DNA from 4 places in the Nocardia sp. NPDC051756 genome. Region 4 is predicted to be linked to each of the others. Evidence: riboswitches for the same ligand, from Rfam matches in the RefSeq annotation. Region 4 holds a riboswitch; each other region holds the start of a gene.
The links. Region 4 has a riboswitch for S-adenosylmethionine ahead of AB0M22_RS39860 (bifunctional o-acetylhomoserine/o-acetylserine sulfhydrylase). Riboswitches for the same ligand answer to the same signal wherever they lie in the genome.
Positions count from the first base shown of each region.

Region 1: it holds a riboswitch for S-adenosylmethionine, as region 4 does, so the genes downstream of both, AB0M22_RS12175 (rhodanese-like domain-containing protein) here and AB0M22_RS39860 (bifunctional o-acetylhomoserine/o-acetylserine sulfhydrylase) in region 4, are expected to answer to the same signal.
Region 2: it holds a riboswitch for S-adenosylmethionine, as region 4 does, so the genes downstream of both, AB0M22_RS16725 (aminotransferase class V-fold PLP-dependent enzyme) here and AB0M22_RS39860 (bifunctional o-acetylhomoserine/o-acetylserine sulfhydrylase) in region 4, are expected to answer to the same signal.
Region 3: it holds a riboswitch for S-adenosylmethionine, as region 4 does, so the genes downstream of both, AB0M22_RS28015 (2OG-Fe(II) oxygenase) here and AB0M22_RS39860 (bifunctional o-acetylhomoserine/o-acetylserine sulfhydrylase) in region 4, are expected to answer to the same signal.

Region 1 is NZ_JBFAYV010000003.1:117,093-121,802, forward strand. Features, by position in the region: gene AB0M22_RS12165 (hypothetical protein) at 1-171, shown strand, start outside; gene AB0M22_RS12170 (O-succinylhomoserine sulfhydrylase) at 196-1,410, opposite strand; gene AB0M22_RS12175 (rhodanese-like domain-containing protein) at 1,463-1,879, opposite strand; SAM riboswitch class IV at 1,894-2,010, opposite strand; gene AB0M22_RS12180 (hypothetical protein) at 2,074-2,520, opposite strand; gene AB0M22_RS12185 (FAD-dependent oxidoreductase) at 2,870-4,258, shown strand; gene AB0M22_RS12190 (amidohydrolase family protein) at 4,320-4,710, shown strand, end outside.
Region 2 is NZ_JBFAYV010000003.1:1,119,695-1,124,404, forward strand. Features, by position in the region: gene AB0M22_RS16715 (Pls/PosA family non-ribosomal peptide synthetase) at 1-2,326, opposite strand, end outside; gene AB0M22_RS16720 (LysE family translocator) at 2,667-3,314, opposite strand; SAM riboswitch class IV at 3,425-3,538, shown strand; gene AB0M22_RS16725 (aminotransferase class V-fold PLP-dependent enzyme) at 3,585-4,710, shown strand, end outside.
Region 3 is NZ_JBFAYV010000006.1:413,849-418,558, reverse strand. Features, by position in the region: gene AB0M22_RS28025 (acyl-CoA dehydrogenase family protein) at 1-904, opposite strand, end outside; gene AB0M22_RS28020 (hypothetical protein) at 1,024-1,623, shown strand; SAM riboswitch class IV at 1,679-1,797, shown strand; gene AB0M22_RS28015 (2OG-Fe(II) oxygenase) at 1,951-2,724, shown strand; gene AB0M22_RS28010 (tRNA-dependent cyclodipeptide synthase) at 2,724-3,443, shown strand; gene AB0M22_RS28005 (MFS transporter) at 3,440-4,710, shown strand, end outside.
Region 4 is NZ_JBFAYV010000013.1:48,416-53,125, reverse strand. Features, by position in the region: gene AB0M22_RS39870 (MFS transporter) at 76-1,578, opposite strand; gene AB0M22_RS39865 (TetR family transcriptional regulator) at 1,706-2,425, shown strand; SAM riboswitch class IV at 2,477-2,587, shown strand; gene AB0M22_RS39860 (bifunctional o-acetylhomoserine/o-acetylserine sulfhydrylase) at 2,681-4,018, shown strand; gene AB0M22_RS39855 (homoserine O-acetyltransferase) at 4,057-4,710, shown strand, end outside.

The DNA.
Region 1 (4,710 bases), on a different contig from region 4:
GCGCTCGGCTGGCTCGTCGTCCGCTGGACCTGGCACGAACTCGGCACCACCACCTGGCTCACCCGCCTCACCCAAGCGGCCCGAATCGCCCGGTCCGCCCGCCGCACCGGCTACTGGCACCCGGAACCCACAGACCGTCCACACGTTTCACAGGGCATCAACCCTCTGTGAGACGTACGGACGGTCTGTGGGTTGCTAGCTCAGCGCGTGGTCGAGGTCGGAGAGGAGGTCCTCGACGTCTTCGAGGCCGACGGAGATGCGGACTACGCCGTCGGAGAGGCCGATGGTGGCTCGGCCTTCCGGGCCCATGGCGCGGTGGGTTGTGGTGGCGGGGTGGGTGATCAACGACTTGGCGTCGCCGAGGTTGTTCGAGATGTCGATGATGCGCAGGCGGTTGAGGACTTCGAAGGCGCGCTTCTTCGCCTCGTTCGCGGGCGCGTTCAGCTCGAAGGTGACCACGGTGCCGCCGGCACTCATCTGGCCGGTGGCCAGGTCGTGCTGCGGATGTGATTCCAGGAACGGGTATTTCACCCAGCTGACCGAGTTGTTGGTCTCCAGGAAGCGGGCGATGCGCAACGCGGATTCGGTCGAATGCCGCACCCGCAGCGGCATCGTCTCCAGACCCTTGAGCAGCGTCCACGCGTTGAACGGGCTCAGCGCCGGACCGGTATGGCGCATCAGCGTTTTCACCGGCCCGTCGATGTAATCTTTGGCGCCGAGGATCGCGCCGCCGAGCACCCGGCCCTGGCCGTCGATGTGCTTGGTACCCGAGTAGACGACCACGTCGGCACCCAGCTCGAAACCGCGTTGCAGCAAGGGCGTGGCAAAGACGTTGTCCAGCACCACCTTCGCGCCCGCGGCATGCGCGAGCTCGGTGACCCGGCGCACGTCGACCAGGGTCTGCATGGGGTTGGCCGGCGTCTCGAAGAACACCGCCTGGGTCGGCACCGACAGCGCCTGCTCCCACTGGTCCAGATCCTCGCCGTCGACGAAGACGGTCTCCACGCCCCAGCGCGGCAGGATCTCGTTGCACACCACGAAGCAGGACCCGAACAGGCTGCGCGCGGCCACAAGTCGATCACCGGCGCCGAGCAGCGCGCCCAGCGCGGTGAACACCGCGGACATCCCGCTCGCGGTCGCGAAGCAGGCCTCGGCGCCGTCGAGCAGCCGCATCCGCTCCTCGAACATGGCGACCGTCGGGTTGCCGTAACGGGAGTAGACGAAATGCTCGACGTCGCCCGTGAACGCGGCTTCGGCGGCCTCCGCGCTCTCGTAGACGAAGCCGGAGGTCAGATACAGCGCCTCGGAGGTTTCCTCGAAACCGGAGCGGCGCAACCCCCCTCGCACGCCGAGGGTCGCCGGGCCGACGCCCTCGGGCAGCGGCTTGTCGAACGCACCACCTGTGATCACGACTGCCTCCCGACAGAGCTCCGCGACAACGCGTCAACCGAACAGCACGTGCTCATGACTGCCGCCAGGGCAGGCCGAGGGCGCGCCAGCCGGCGCCGCCGCGATGTCCGTCCGCGTCGACCGGGCCCTCGAAGCCCTCGAGCACGTTGTACGAGGTGCCGAACCCGGCCTGGGTCGAGGCGATCGCCGCGCCGATCGAGCGCTGGCCCGAACGACAGAGGAAGATCACCGGAGCCTCCGGGTTGTGCCCGTCGAGCGCCGTGACCAGCTGCTCGGTGAACTCGCCGTTGCGCGTCCCGGTCGAATCGACCCACTCGATCAGTACCGTCGGGCGCTCGATCGAGCTGGTGTCGGGCACGCCGACGAACTTCCATTCGGCCTCGGTGCGCACGTCGACCAGGACGGCTTCGGGGTTGTCGCGCAACAGATCCCAAGCCTGCTGCGGGGTGATGTCACCGGCATAACTCATCTGGACCCTCCTAGAATCCGCACTTGCCACGCTCAGGTTTGACGCGCGGCCAGGTCGTCACCCGGAGCACCCCACCGCGGAGGAGGGTTGCCGACCAGTATTGCCGGGGCTTGACACTGGTTCTCATGACCTTCTGCTGAGATTGCCTGGACGAGGGTCACCCTGTCAAATGGCTGCTCACGGTATGAGAATGCTCAATTACAGACCAACCATTTGTCTCCCGAGCGGGTCAGATTCCAGGTGGAAGTCTGCTCGTCACCGTCGACCTTGGTGGTGACCGTTGCCTTCGCCCGATCGCCGTCGCGCTGCGGATCGACGAGTTTCGTGATTTCCACGGTCTTTCCGCCGCCGGAACGCCCGGCGAGTGGGGAGCGTTTCGGGTCGAAGCCCGCGCAGCCCGCACCAGGTGGGGGCACCAGGTCGGTGCTGTTGGACCCCTCGACGAAGTTGCGCACCGCGGCGGCGATCCGGTCGGAATCTGTGACATTTTTCTCAGCGGGCGACATGACCCCGCCGATGATGATCGCGCCGAGCACGATGACCGCGATCACGGCCGCGGCGACGAACGGTGCCACGGAACGCTTGTCGGTCTGGTCGACCGTGATGACTTCGTCCTCGGCGGGTGACTCCTGATCGCTCATACGACGATGATCCCTGGTCGGCGGGGATATCCGGTGCTCGCCCCCACCGCGGGCGAACGCGAGCGGCGAAGGTCGTCGCGCCGCGCGGGGATCAACGCCGCGCAATCGGGTAACCCGGACAGAACGCCCGGGGCGGCATCCATTCAGTTCACGCACCGCCGGGGGCCGCCTCGGCCGCCACGGATAGAATCGCGAGACTGCGGCCTGCTGTCATAGCCGCGACTGGGGTGGCCACGAGCCGACAACCTCAGTGTCCGCGCCGTCAGGTGCAACCAGCCAGCGCGTAACTTAGCCTAGGCTAAGGAAGACGCCGTTAATTTGTTCTCGACCATAAGGGTGCGCGTAAAAGATGACCGAACAGAGTGCAGCTGACCGCCCGCTCCGCATCGCCATCGTTGGCGCCGGGCCTGCGGGAATCTATGCCGCCGACGCCCTGATGAAGTCGGATGCCGAGGTGAGCATCGACCTGTTCGAGCGCATGCCCGCGCCGTTCGGGCTGATCCGCTACGGCGTCGCGCCGGACCACCCGCGGATCAAGGGCATCATCACCGCCCTGCACAAGGTGCTGGACAAGCCGCAGGTCCGCCTGCTCGGCAACATCGACTACGGCACCGACATCACCCTCGATGACCTGCGCACCTTCTACGACGCGGTGATCTTCTCCACCGGCGCCAACGCCGACCGCGCGCTCGGCATCCCCGGCATCGGCCTGGACGGCTCCTACGGCGCCGCCGACTTCGTCTCCTGGTACGACGGCCACCCGGACGTGCCGCGCACCTGGCCGCTGGACGCGGAGAAGGTCGCCGTGCTCGGCGTCGGCAATGTCGCGCTCGACGTGGCCCGCGTGCTGGCCAAGACCGGCGACGAGCTGCTGCCGACCGAGATCCCGCCGAACGTCTACGCCGGCCTCAAGGCCAACAAGGCGCTCGAGGTGCACGTGTTCGGCCGCCGCGGCCCGGCCCAGGCCAAGTTCACCCCGCTGGAACTGCGCGAGCTGGATCATTCGCCGACCATCGAGGTCATCGTCGATCCCGAGGACATCGACTACGACGAGGGCTCCGAGGCCGCGCGCCGGCACTCCAAGCAAGTCGACATGATCGCGAACACGCTCGAGCAGTGGGCGATTCGCGACGTCGGCAACCGCCCGCACAAGCTGTTCCTGCACTTCTTCGAGTCGCCCGCGGAGATCCTCGGCGAGGACGGCAAGGTCACCGGCCTGCGTACCGAGCGCACCCAGCTCGACGGCACCGGCAACGTCAAGGGCACCGGCACGTTCAAGGAATGGGACGTGCAGGCGGTCTACCGCGCGGTCGGCTACCTGTCGCAGAACCTGACCAACCTGCCGTTCGACGACCAGGCAGGCACCGTGCCCAACGAGGCGGGCCGGGTGATCGGCGACGAGAACGCCGACGGCGCCGACCGTTACGTCCCGGCCACCTACGTCACCGGCTGGATCAAGCGCGGCCCGGTCGGCCTCATCGGCCACACCAAGGGCGACGCCAACGAGACCGTGGCCTGCCTGCTCGACGACAGCGCGAACTTCACCCCGGCCGCCCAGCCGGAGCTGGACGCGGTCACCGAGTTCCTGGAGAGCAAGGGCATTCCGTTCACCACCTGGCAGGGCTGGTACCGCCTGGACGCGCACGAGCGCTCGCTCGGCGAGCCCGAGGGCCGCGAGCGGGTCAAGGTCGTCGAGCGCGAGGACATGCTGCGCGCGAGCGAGCCGCACAAGGTCTGATCGACCCGGGTTTGTTACCTCCACGACAGCAGAAAAACTCGCACTGAGGCATTCTGTACAGGTGTTCGATGCCCATCTCCACATCTTCGATCCGCGGTTCCCGCGGTTCGAGAACGAGGGCTACCTGCCCGGCCCGTTCACCATCGCCGACTATCGAAAGCGCATGTCCCGCTTCGACGTCGGCGGCGGAGCCGTGGTCAGCGGGTCGTTCCAGGGCACCGATCAGACGTACCTGAGGGCGGCCCTCGCCGAGCTCGGCGAGGGCTGGGTCGGGGTCACCCGGCTCGACCTGGACGCCACCGACGACGAGATCCTCGAACTGGACCGGATCGGCGTGCGCGGGCTGCGGTTCAACCTCAAGCGGGCCGCCGCCGACATCACCGGCATGACGTTGCAGGCGCTGCGGGCGCACGAGCTGGTCGGCTGGCACGTCGAGGTGTACATCGACGGCC
Region 2 (4,710 bases), on a different contig from region 4:
GTCCGACGGTGACCGGTCCGATGTGCACGACGTCGCCGTCGATCCAGTAACCGGACAGGTCCACCTCGGGTTCCACGCTGCACCCGTCGCCCAGTTCGAGCATGCCGGTCACCGGCGGCAGGGTGTGCAGGTCGACACCCTTGCCGATCTTCGCGCCGAGCGCCCGGGCGAAGGGCACCATCCACGGTGCGCCGGAGAGGTTTTCGGCGCCGCTGGCCTCGGACAGGCGCACCGCGGCCCACAGCCGCAGGTGCACCGACCCCCCGCGCGGATACCGGCCGGGTTCGACCCCGCGCAGCAGCAGCCGAGCGCCGGCCACGCAGATCGCCATCCGGCCGGGCGGGGAGATGAAGAGCAGGAACGCGGCGAGGGTCCACCACCAGGACAGGTGCGGCAGCCACGGCAGCGAGCCGGACCAGCCCGCGACATTGCCGACGATGGCCAGCCAGGTGAGCCATTGCAGGCCGGTGAGCGTGGTGAGCGGGATGGTGGCGAGCACCTGCGTCCACTGCGCGCGCCGCGGCGTCGGTCGCACGACGCGTTCCTCGACGGCGACGGCCGGGGTGCTCTGCTCCAGCAGTTCCACCAGCGCGCCGAGCCGGGGATGGTCGTAGAGGTCGGCGACGGTGATCTGCGGATAACGCGCACGCAGCGCGGTGACCATCTGGGCCGCCGCGAGCGAACCGCCGCCCAGGTCGAAGAAGTCGGCGTCGAGGTCGGTGACCTCGCCGCCCAGCACCGAATCCCACAGCTGCGCAACCCATTGCGCGGTGCCGGTCAAATCGTTGTCGTTGTCGTCCTCGGTGCTGTTCGGCAGCGGCCAGGGCAGGGCGTTGCGGTCGACCTTGCCCGAGGTGCGGGTGGGCAGTTCGTCGACGATCGCGAGCCGGGGGACCAGCGGGGCCGGAAGCTGTTCGGCGAGTTGGGCTCTGGCCGCCTTGGTGTCGAAATCGGGGCCGGGTCCGGTGAGGTAGCCGACCAGGATCTTGTTGCCCGCCTTGGTTGTTCGGATCGCGGCGGCCGCGCCGGCGACCCCGGGCAGGTGTTGCAGCGCGTTGTCGATCTCGCCGAGCTCGATTCGCCGGCCGCCGAGCTTGATCTGGTCGTCGGCGCGGCCGAGGAAGACCAGGCCCGCGCTGTCGTTGCGGACCAGATCGCCGCTGCGATAGGCGCGATCCCAGCCGACCGAAGGCAGCGGCGCGTACTTCTCCGCGTCCTTCGCCGGATCGAGGTAGCGGGCCAGGCCGACGCCGCCGATCACCAGTTCGCCGGATTCGCCCTCGGCCACCGGGCTTCCGGCCGCGTCGATCACCACGAGATCCCAGCCGTCGAGCGGCAGGCCGATCCGGATCGGCCACGAGCCATCGAGCAGCGCGGCGCAGGCGACCACCGTTGCCTCGGTGGGGCCGTAGGTATTCCAGACCTCGCGATCGGTATCCCCGTTCCCGGCAAGGCGTTCCGCGAGTTCCGGCGGCACCGCCTCGCCGCCGAAGATCAACAGCCGGACCGCGTCCAGCGCCTCGGCGGGCCAGGTCGCGGCCAGCGTCGGCACGGTGGAGACGATGCTGATCTCCCGGCGGACCAGCCACGGGCCGAGGTCGGCGCCGGTGCGCACCAGGTCGCGCGGCGCGGGGACCAGGCAGGCGCCGTTGCGCCAGGCCAGCCACATCTCCTCGCAGGAGGCGTCGAAGGCGACCGAGAGTCCGGCCAGCACCCGGTCGCCGGGGCCGATCGGGGCGTCCGGCAGGAAGAGATTTGCCTCGGCGTCCACGAACGCGGCGGCGTTGCGATGAGTCACCGCAACACCTTTCGGCGTTCCGGTGGAGCCGGAGGTGAAGATGATCCAGGCGTCGTCGGCGGGGGTCGGCAGGGTGCTCTTGCTCGCGTCGGCCGGGTTGTCCGCGGTGGCCCGGATGCCCGCCGGGGTGGTCTCGATGCCCGCGCCGGTGACGATCGCGGTGACCTGCGCTTCGCCGAAGACCAACTGGGCGCGTTCGTCCGGGTCGTCGGCGTCGACCGGCACATACGCCGCGCCCGCGTACAGGACGGCGAGGATGGTCAGATAGAGCTCCCGGGAGCCGGACGGCATCCGCACGCCGACCCGATCGCCCGGCCGCACGCCCGCGTTGGCGAGCCTGGCCATGGTCTTCTCGATCTCGACGACGAGTTCGAGGTAGCTGAGCACCACCTGGCCGTCGTCGATGGCGGGGGCATCGGGATGGGTCAGCGCGGTCGCGGTCAGGATGTCGACGAGGGTCCGGGCCGGCGGCGTGTGCGCGGTCCGGAGCAGGGGATCAATCGTCGCATCAACCTGTGGTTGGAGCATGACGCCCTGCCCACCTCCCATTCGACCTGCCTCGCACTTCCCTGATGTTGTTTGTGTCATAGCTGGGTTACCAGTTGGCAAACACTGTGGTGACCAGTTGTCCACGGTACTCGGGGTTGTCGACGTTTGTTGTTCACCGGCGCGGTTGCCTACTGCTCGACGGCAGGCCGGGTTGTTGCAGGTCGTGGCGATTTCTGTCGGGCACGCCGAAGCAATGCCTGGTGGACGGGTCGCGCGTGGGGTTCGCCAGGCGGTCGCTGCGCCGACCCGTCCAGGCCGGTGTGATTCCCCACATGAGCTTGGTGATCTTGCAGCTCAGGGCGTTTCGGGGCGGATCGGGTCAGGCCGCGGAGGCGGCGGTGCCGAGGCCGATGGTGGCCAGGATGGCGGCGCTGACCTGTTCGAGCCGATCCCGGAGCTTCGGGCGGCGCAGCAGCGCGACCGCGCGGGAGGCCGCCAGGGCCAGGAGCACCATCGCTACCGCGGCGATCGACGATTCGACGGCGCCGAGCGCGAGTGTGTTGGCGAAGGTGACCTCGGTCAGGAACTGGGGCAGCACGGCGAGGTAGAACAGGCCGACCTTCGGGTTGAACATGCACGAGACGACGCCCGCGGTGAACGCCGAGCGAACCGAGGTGCGGGTGCCGCGGGCGGCGGGCGTCAGGTCCTCGGCAGCGCCGGATTCCCGGGCCGCCCGGCGTTGCCGCCGCTGATCGAGCAGCGCGCGAATACCCAAGTACACCAAGTAGATTCCGCCGATCAGCTTGAGCGTGCGGTACGCCGTCGCGGACTGCTCCAGCAGTGCGGCGACACCCGCGGCGACCACCACCGCCCACAGGATCCCGCCCAGCGCCGACCCGATCGCGGCGGCGATCCCCGGTCGCGCGTCGACCAGCGAGAACCGCAGCACGAGGAACGAATCCGGCCCCGGCGTGAGCGCCAGCAGGACGCACAGGCCGATGAAGCTGATCAGCAGCGAAAGTGACACCCCACGATGTGAACCCAGAACGGCCGGATTGGCAACGCTTTATCGCCTGCCGACACACGCGACAAGATCATGGTTGACAGCGCGGGGGGCTGTCTGCCAATCTCGGATCAGGTCATGAGTACCAGCGTTCAGCCCCGGCTTGCTGGTCGGCAACCCTCCTCCGCGGTGGGGTGCTCCGGGTGACGACCAGGCCGACGCCCGACCGGGTGTGGCAAGCGCGGACTCGACGAATCTCCTGATTGCGGGTCCCAGAGCCGACGGGATTTCGTGATGACTGCTGTTGTGACCCAGGACTGTGCCCCCCTCGCCCGGGTTTCCGGTGACGACCTCCAGGTGCCGCTGGTCCAGGGTGGGACGACCACCTACGCCAACTTCGACTACGCCGCGAGCGCGCCGGCCTTGGCCCAGGTCACCGACCGGATTCAGCAGCTGCTGCCGTTCTACGCGAGCGTGCACCGCGGCGCCGGCTACGCCTCGCGGATCTCCACCGAGTGCTACGAGGCCGCCCGCGGTTCGGTCACCCGCTTCCTCGACGCGGCCGACGACCAGGTCGTCGTGTTCACCCGCAACACCACCGACTCGCTGAACCTGCTCGCCGCCTGCGTGCCCGGCGACACCGTGGTGCTCGACATCGAGCATCACGCCAACTTCCTGCCCTGGACCAGGCACGGCCGCCGCGTCGTGCAGGCCGCCACCACCGTCGAGGAGACCATCGGGCGGCTGGTCGCCGAGCTGTGCAGCAAGCCCGCCGCGCTGCTCGCGGTGACCGGCGCGTCCAACGTCACCGGCGAGGTGCTGCCGCTCGAACGCCTGGCTACCATCGCCCACCAGTGCGGCGCCCGCATCCTGGTGGACGCGGCCCAGCTCGCGCCGCATCGGCGAATCAGCCTGCGCGACAGCGGCATCGACTACCTCGCGTTCTCCGGGCACAAGCTGTACGCGCCGTTCGGCGCGGGCGTGCTGGTCGGAAGGCGTGACTGGCTCGACCGTGCGGAGCCCTACCTGGCCGGCGGCGGCGCGGTCCGCGAGGTCACCACCACCGGCGCCGAGTGGGCGCCCGCGCCGCAGCGGCACGAGGGCGGTTCGCCCAACGTGCTCGGCGCCGCCGCGCTCGCCGCCGCCTGTGACGCGCTCTGTGCGATCGATGCGGAAACCCTCGCCGCCACCGAACATCGGCTCGCCGACCGACTCCGCGACGGCCTCGCCGCCATCCCCGGCGTCAACCTGCTGCGCATCTGGACCGACGCCCCCGACACCGTCGGCATCGTCGCCTTCACCCTGGACGGATTCGTCCCCGGCCACGTCGCCGCCTACCTCTCCGCCGAACATGGCATCGGCGTCCGCGACGGCCGCTTCTGCGCCCACCCGCTGATCGCCCGCCTGGACCTCGACGGCG
Region 3 (4,710 bases), on a different contig from region 4:
CGTAGGTATCGAACACCGCCCGCGTGGACTCGCGGGCGGCCCGGATCGCGGCCTGTGCGCGTCCGACTGCCCGCTGGATCACCGGGTCCGCGGACGCCGGCTGGAACGTCGGCGGTCCGGCGCGCGTCGGCAGCACGGCGAGGACCTCGTCGAGCGCGTGCTCGGCGGTACCGACCGCGACCCCGGTGAACCCGGGCGCGAGCAGGCTGAACAGCGGAAGCCGATACTTCGCGTCCGCCAGCCGGCTGGGCGCGAGGAACGGAAAGGTCCGGCGCGCAGGCACATACACGTCGTCGAGCGCGAAACTCATCGAGCCCGTGCCGCGTAGGCCGGCCACATGCCAGTCGTCGATGATGCCGACGTCGTCGGCGGGCACGACGACCGAGACGAGTTCGGGCAGCCCGCCCGCTCCCACCTTCGGCGCGCCGTCCGCATCGAGCAGCACGGTGTTGGCCATAACCCAACCGGCATAACCGATTCCGCTGGCGAACGGCCAGCGCCCGGTCACCCGCAACCCGCCCTCGGTCGGCGTGCTGCGCCCGTTCGGACCGAACACCAGCGACATCGGCCCGATCCCCTCGGCCAACACCTCGTCGATGCCGTCGGCCGGCAACTTCGACGCCACGATGGCCGGTGTCGTCGCGCAGATGAACAGGCTCCACGCCGTGCTGGTATCCGCGTAGGCGACCGCCCGCACGATCTCGAACGCCTCGTCGACCCCGATCAGACCGCTGCCGCCGACACCGGTCGGGGTGAACACGCCCCACAGGCCCGCGGCCGAGATGGCGTCGACCACCTCGTCCGGGAGATCGCGGGCGTCCTCGGCCTTCTGGCTGTACTGCCGCGCGATGGGCGCGAGTTCGGTCACCGCACCGAGCGCGTCGTCCAGCGACCGAATGGTCATCAGCGAACTCCTTCATCGTCGGGCGCGCCGCGCCGGGCAGATTTCCGGTTCAGCCTCTCCCCTGCTCGATCGACAGCGAAAGCCCTGTTTTCACTCAACGGACCGAGGATTCTGAATCCGTGAAGATTTACGCCGATCGGGCTCCCGTCGCCGCCCGACAATTGGTCACGGATCTGCTGGTGGCGGCGTGGGTGTACGGCTCGATCAAGGCCGCGCTCTGGCTGCACGACCTGGTGCAGAAACTCGCCGTTCCCGGTCAGAAGCTGGAGGGCGCGGGCGGCGGCCTGGCCGACAGTCTCGGCGATGTCGGGCGCAAGGTCGGGCGGGTCCCGGTGGTCGGCGACGATCTGACCTCCCCGTTCGAACGCGCCGCCGGAGCGGCCCGCTCGATGGCCGAGGCCGGGCACGATCAGCAGGCGCTCACCAACGATCTGGCCATGGCCCTGGCGATCAGCCTGCTGATCGTCCCGCTCGGGCTCGTCCTGTTCGTCTGGCTACCGCTGCGCGTGCGCTGGATCCGCCGAGCCGCCGCGGCCGTGCGCCTGCGGACCGCGCCGGGCGGACGAGACCTGCTCGCCTTGCGCGCGCTCACCAATCAACCCCTGCGCACACTGGACCGGATCGACGCGGACGTGGTGGACGCGTGGCGGCGCGGCGACGACGATACGGTCCGCGCACTGGCCGCGCTGGAATTGCGCGGTCTCGGTCTACGTGCATAACTCAGCGCGATTCAAAAGCGTGACAACGCTTCTGGCGTGCGGAACTCTTGAGTCAGGTCAAGAGTGCCAGCGTCAAGTCCCCGGCTAGCTGGCCGGCAACCCTCCAACCGCGGCGGGGTGCCCCGGGTCAAGACCAGGCCGAGCCGCGTAATGCGGCCCGGGCAAGCGCGGGCTCCGTCGACATTCTGGAGCCCTCTCGAGAGATGGGGGTCGAGCCATGTCCGAAACCGCGAACTCCCCACTCACGCCTGGGCCTGTGCCCGGTCCATCGAGCGACAACCAGAGGGGATCGACATGACTACGGCCACGCCAGCTCTCGGAGACCGCGTGTTGGACACCACCAGGCAAGGATTCGACCACGCGTCGCTGACCGCGCTGTTGAACGGCGACGTGCACGCGGTCAGACTGGCCGGATTCGTCCGGCCCGACGCGCTCGATCACTTACGCCGGGCGTTCGTCGGCAGACAGGATCACGGGCCGCTGGCCACCGACCCGCAGTTCCGGCGGATCGGGCACGCGTTCTCCGAGACCAGCACCGAGGCCGGACGCGGCGCGTACTTCGACGAGGCCCGCCACAATATCGACCGGCTGCGCGATATCGCCTCGCCATATTCCTATCCGGCGGACGATGTTCGGCTGCTGCTGGACGAGATCTGGCCGGCCGGAGCGAGTTTGCTGCGGCGCAACGGGCAGGCGTTCTTCGCCGGGGTCGCGCGCTACCAGCTCGCGGGGGTGGATCTCGAGCCGCACACCGACAACGTGGGCCGAAACCTGCCCGAGGACTTCGAGATTCGGATCGTCCGCCAGCTCTCGGTCAACGTCTATCTCGACGTCCCGGACCGGGGCGGGGAATTGGAGATCTGGGACGACTATCCCGACGAAAGCGAGTATCGAGACCGCTCCGGCGACCGGGTCTACGGCATCGACCGCGCGGCCGTCGGCGAGCCCGCGCTGGTGATCACGCCGCAGGTCGGCGACGCGATCTTCATCGATCCGCGCCGGGTACACGCGGTCGCGCCGTCGCAGGATCGCCCGCGCATCACCATCGGGCTGTTCATCGGGGTCAGCGATCCGGCCGAGTCGTTGAAGGTGTGGAGCTGATGGCTACGACCACGCTGCTCTCCGCGTCCCACAAAGCCGCCTACGACCTGCGCTCGGACGGCATCACCACCGACGGACGGTCCACCGTGCTGCTGGTCAGCGTCGGCGCGGACTATCACGAGGGTGAAAAGCTCGCCGCCACCATCGATCTGATCAACCGGTCGAACTTCGGCCGCTGCGCGATCGCGGTCGCGGACACCCTGCAACGGCACAATCTCAGCGGCGGAACCGATATCGACCGGCACGCTCGGGCGCGTATCGCCGGCGACCAGTGGATCGCCCGCAATATCGGCTACCTGGACCAGATCGATTGCCCGACAAACATATTGCGCTGGGACTTCGCGCTGTCGCATCCGCGTTACGGCGATCTGTACGACGCGATCGAGCACGCCTACGAGACCGACGAACCGTATCGGCACGCGATCGACAGCACCATCGATCGGTTCATCGAACGACGGCTTTCCCGCGAGCCGGAGGTCGATCAAGAGTCGGTGCGGAAGTCGTGCCGCGCATACCTTTTGGAGGAATGCCCGATCATCATGCCGCTGTGGGCGCACGAGGGTTTCGACTACGTGATCTATCCGCAGAAGATCTCCGCCGCGATGGGGCGCACGCGGGAACTCTTCGTCGAGCCGGAGCACCCGGACCGGGTCGCGTGGTTGCCCTTGCGGTTCAAGAAGCGTAAGTCGGCGTCGAACAACACGGAGGCCGACCAGTGACCGTCGAGATTCCCGCGCGGCGGCGGGTCGTCGGGTTCACCGGGTTGGCGGTGGCGTCGTTTCTCGGGTGCATCGACCTGACCATCGTCACCACCGCGCTGCCCGCTATCGGTGCGGATCTGCAAGCGGGAGCGTCGAATACGGAGTTGACGCTCGGCGTCTTCCTGATGGCGTTGTCGATGTTCATGGTGACGGCCGGGCGGGTCGCCGACCGGCTCGGGCGGCGGAAGGTGCTGCTGTTCGGGCTCGCGCTGTTCGTGGTCGCGTCCACGGGCGCGGCGCTGTCGTGGTCGATCGGGGTGCTGCTCGTCGCGCGGTTCGTGCAGGGCGCGGCGTGTGCCGTGCTGTACACGAGCACGTCGACGTTGGTGGAATCGCTGTTCCCGCAGGGTGATCGGGGGAAGGCGATCGGATGGTTGTATTCGGTGAACGGGCTCGGGTTGGCCATCGGACCGGTGCTCGGCGGTCTGCTGGTGCCGAGCCTCGGGTGGCAGTCGATCTTCTGGATCAATATTCCGCTCGGTGTCGCTGCCTTGATCGCGATCGCGTTCGCGGTCCCGCAGGTGCAGCCGGATACCAGCGGCGGGACCGATTGGGCGGGGCAGGTCGTTGTCGCGTTGGCCGTGGTTTCGGCCGTCGGCATCTTCGTCCTGGGTGACCTGCGTGGATGGCTGTCGCCGTGGGTGTTGATCGCCGCGGTGGTGCTGGTCGCGGCCGTGACGGTCGGGATCGTCGCGGAGCGGCGGGCGGCGAATCCGTTGATCGACCCCGCGTTGTTCGGCAATCGGCGATTCGTGGCCGCGATCGTGTCGGACTTCTCACTCGGTTTGTTCTATGCCGCTGCGCTGCTGGTGATTCCGACGTATCTCACGCAGGGACGGGGCTTCGATGTGCGGCAGGCGGGGTTCGTGCTGCTGCTCGTCAGCGGGACGCTCGCGTTGTCCTCGCCGGTCGCGGGTCGGTTCGTCGATCGGTTAGGCGCGCATTCGTTGCTGCCGTGGGGGTTTGGGCTGTTGGCGCTCGCGGGTGCCGGTATCGCGTGGTCGGCGTTCGATGACCGATTGGCGGTGCTCTTCGTCGCGCTGGTCCTGTTCGGTGGTGGTTGGGCGCTGGTGCTCGGCCCCGCGACCGTGCTGGCGATTTCGACCGTGCCGCCGACGCGGTCCGGATTCGCGGTCGGGGCCTCCTGGACGTTCCACAACCTGGGTGGCGCGATCGGTGCGGCCGTAGCGACCGTTGTCTTCGGACATATCGACCTCGACCTCGC
Region 4 (4,710 bases):
TCACCCACGCAACGACCTCGGTCCGCGCAGCGCCGAGCTGGCGATACGCGGACCGAGGGGTGAAGCAGGAAAATTTCAGACGCCGACGTGGACCGGGCGCGCCCCGTCCTCGGAACCTTCGATGAGGTTCTCCGGCCGGTCCCGGATCATGAACGCGATCACCGGAACGGCGGCGAGGAAGAATCCGGCGCCGACGTAGAACGCCACGTCGTAACTGTGGATCGAGGCGCGAGCGATCAAGTTGTCGATCGTCGCGTGGCTCTCCGCGTAGGACTTGGCGGTCTGCACCGAGATGGTGGTCAGCAGGGCCGTGCCGACCGCGCCGCCGACCTGCTGCGCCGCGTTCAGCAGCGCACTGGCCACACCGGAGTCCGCCTCCTCGACCTGGTGCAGCGCGACGGTCTGCATGCCGACGAACAGCGGACCCATGCCGAGCGCGATCAGCACCTGCGCGGGCAGCACGCTGGCGGCGTAGCTGTCGCCGAAGCCGAGCTGGGCCAGCCACAGCAGGCCGAGCACGCCGAGCACGGCGCCGGCCACCATCAGCGGCCGCGGGCCGAGCTTCGGCAGCAGCGCACTGGTGACACCCGCGGAGATCGCGATGCCGGCCGGGAAGGGCAGGAACGCGAAGCCGGCCTTGAGCGAGGAGTAGCCCAGGGTGATCTGGAAGTAGTAGCTCAGGAACAGGAACATCGCGAACATGGCGATCGGCACCAGCAACGCCGCGAGGAACGCGCCGCCACGGTTGATCTCCCCCGGAATGTGCAGCGGCAACAGCGGATTCGCCGAGCGCCGTTCGATCACGACGAAGGCGATCAGCAGCGCGGCGCCGGCGATGAGCAGGCCGAGGGTGCTGCCGGAGAGCCAGCCGTCCTCGGCCGCGCGGCTGAAGCCGTAGACGATCGAGATCAGGCCGAGCGTCACGGTGACCGCGCCGGGCACGTCGTAGCCACCGGTCCGCGGCGCAGGCACGTCCTTGACCACCCAGGCCAGCGCGCCGACCAGGGCGAGCAGCGCGATCGGGGTATTCACCAGCAGGCACCAGCGCCACGAGGCGTACTCGGTGAGCGCGCCGCCGGCGATCAGGCCGAGCGCGGCGCCACCGGCAGAGATGCCGGCGAACACGCCGAACGCGGTGGCCCGCTCGCGCGCCTCGGTGAAGGTCACCGACAACAGCGACAACGCCGCGGGCGCGAGCAACGCCGCGAACGCACCCTGCAGCGCACGTCCGGCGAACATCTCCGCGCCGTTCTGCGCGAGACCGGCAAGTGCCGACGCGGCGGCGAAACCGACCAGGCCGACGATGAACATCCGGCGCCGGCCGAGGTAGTCGGCCAGCCGGCCGCCGAGCAGCAGCAGGCCGCCGAAGATCAGCGTGTAAGCGGTCAGCATCCACTGCTTGTTGCCGTCGCTGATGCCGAGATCCTGCTGGGCAAAGGGCAGCGAAATGGTCACGATGGTGGCGTCCAAGACCACCATGAGCTGGGCCAATGCGATCACGCCGAGGGCGAACCAGCGTGCCGAACTGCCTTGTTTCTGGGGAACTTCTACCGCTTGCGCAGTGTCGGTCACGGTCATCTCCTCGTCTTCGGAACTCGGTGGCTATCCTGTCAGTAGACGACATTTGGCGTCAAGCGAAAAATGTCGTGATGCGACATTTGGCGGTTACGGACACGAAAACACTAGGTTGCGTTAGGGTGGGAGCATGCTCGAGTCACCGACGCCGACGGGCGCGAGTGCCGCAGCGCAGACCCCTGCGAGCGCCGCGCCGCACGCCCATACCGGCCTGCGCGAACGCAAGAAGCAGCAGACCCGGCTGCGGATCATCGAGATCGGCCTGAACCTGTGCGACACACAGGGTTTCGACGCGACGACGGTCGAGCAGATCGCCAACGCCGCGGACGTCTCGCCGCGCACGATCAACCGGTATTTCGACAGTAAAGAGGACATCGTCCTCGGGCCGGTGCAGGACTTCGGCCAGGCCGTGGCGCAGACGCTGCGCGAACTGCCGGCCAGTGACAACGAACTGGAATCGCTGCGTACCGCGTTCTTGCAGGTGATCGACCGAGCCGTGCACGAACCCGGCGGCGGGCCGGTCTCCTTCCGGCAGTTCCAGCAGATGCAGCGGATCGTGCGCAGCAGTCCCGCGGTCAGCGCGCGCAGCATCGAGCACGCGGACAACAAGAACATCGCCATCGCCGCGGTGGTCGCCGAACGACTCGGCACCACGCCCTGCGCGCTGCCGGTGCGGCTGATCCTCGGCTCCTGGCAGCTCATCGGTCATCTCGCGATGGAATGCGGCGAGAGCATGTTCGACTACGACGATCTGCACGACGCCGCGACCGCGGGCCGCAACTCGTTCTGTGCGGCGTTCGACGAGTTCGTCCGGGTCTGCGGCGGCGCGCGGACCAGCACTTCCGGCTGAGTTCGCGGATAGGTTTCGGCCGTCGCGGGACGGCCGGTTATGATGCCCTCAGGTCATGAGTGCCAGCGCGAAGCCCCGGCTTGCTGGACGGCAACCCTCCAGCAGCGGTGGGGTGCTCCGGGTGATGACCGGGCTCTCGAAGGTCGAGAGCAAGCGCGCTTTCAGGAGGTTCCCGAAATGTGTTGTTGTCCTTCGCCCACATCCCGATAACCCTTGTAGTTCTGGCGAACAACCCTTTTCTTTGGAGCAAAGCTCATGAGTGATTCCACCGTGCCCGCGGCCGATATCGATCCCACCGCGCAGTGGTCCTTCGAGACCAAGCAGGTGCACGCGGGCCAGGCCCCCGACAGCACCACCGGCGCCCGGGCCCTGCCCATCTACCAGACCACCTCGTACGCCTTCCGCGACACCGATCACGCCGCGGCGCTGTTCGGGCTCGCCGAGCCGGGCAACATCTACACCCGGATCATGAACCCCACCCAGGACGTGGTCGAGCAGCGCGTCGCCGCGCTCGAAGGCGGCGTCGCGGCCCTGCTGCTGGCCTCCGGGCAGGCCGCGGAGACGTTCGCGATCCTGAACCTGGCGTCCGCCGGCGATCACATCGTGTCCAGCCCGCATCTCTACGGCGGCACCTACAACCTCTTCCACTACTCGCTGCCCAAGCTCGGCATCGAGGTGTCCTTCGTCGACGATCCCGACGACCTGGACCAGTGGCGGGCCGCGATTCGCCCGAACACCAAGGCGTTCTACGGCGAGACCATCGCCAACCCGAGCAGCGCCATCTTCGACATCCCCGGCATCTCCGCGATCGCGCACGAGGCCGGGCTGCCGCTCATCGTGGACAACACGGTGGCCACCCCGTATCTGATCCAGCCGCTGGCGCACGGCGCCGACATCGTCGTGCACTCGGCGACCAAGTACCTCGGCGGGCACGGCTCGGCGGTGGCCGGCGTGATCGTCGACGGCGGCAACTTCGACTGGACGGTGACCGACGCGCAAGGACAGCCGCGCTTCCCCGGCTTCACCACCCCGGACCCGAGCTACCACGGTGCGGTGTTCGCCGATCTCGGCGCGCCCGCCTTCGCGCTCAAGGCCCGCGTGCAGTTGCTGCGCGACCTCGGCTCGGCCATCTCGCCGTTCAACGCGTTCCTGATCAGCCAGGGCATCGAGACGCTGAGCCTGCGGGTCGAGCGGCACGTGGCCAACGCCAAGGCGGTCGCCGCATTCCTGACCGAGCAGCCGGAGGTCACCAAGGTGATCTACGCGGGTCTGCCGGACTCGCCGTGGTACGAGCGCGCGCAGCAGCTGGCGCCGAAGGGTCCCGGCGCGATCGTCGCCTTCGAGCTGCGCGGCGGTGTCGATGCGGGCAAGAAGTTCGTGGACGGATTAGCCCTGCACAGCCATGTGGCTAACATCGGAGATGTGCGCTCCCTCGTGATTCACCCCGCGTCGACCACACATTCGCAGCTGACGCCCGAAGAGCAACTGCTCGCCGGCGTCACTCCGGGTCTGGTCCGGTTGGCGGTGGGCATCGAGGGAATCGAGGACATCCTGAGCGACCTGCGGGCCGGTTTCGCGGCGGCGGCGACGTGACCTTGAGTACCGAACCGAGTTTCGCCCGTTCGTCCGGGGTGGCCCTGCCACCCCCGGACGGGCGGCTCGGCATCATCGCCGTCGGGGACGTCAAGCTGGAGAGCGGCGCGGTCATTCCGCAGGTCCATCTCGCGGTGCAGCGCTGGGGCGAGCTCTCCCCCACGCTGGACAACGTGGTGCTGGTCGAGCACGCGCTGACCGGTGACTCGCACGTGGTCGGTCACCCCGACGACATCCACCAGCTGCCCGGCTGGTGGGACGGGATGGTCGGACCTGGCTGTCCGCTGGACACCGACGAGTGGTGTGTGATCGCGACGAACGTGCTCGGCGGCTGCCAGGGCAGCACCGGGCCGTCGACCCTGGCGCCGGACGGAAAGCCTTGGGGCGCAAGGTTCCCGGAGATCTCCATCCGCGACCAGGTGGCTGCGGAAGAGGCGCTGGTTGACCTGCTCGGCATCGAGCGGCTGGCCGCCGTGGTCGGCGGGTCGATGGGCGGCATGCGGGTGCTGGAGTGGATGGTCGGCGCGCCGGACCGGGTCGGCTCCGCGCTGGTGCTGGCCGTCGGCGCGCGCGCCACCGCCGATCAGATCGGCACCCAGACCACCCAGATCGCGGCGATCAAGGCCGATCCGGACTGGCAGGGCGGCGACTATCACGACACCGACCGCGCGCCGATGACCGGCATGGGCATC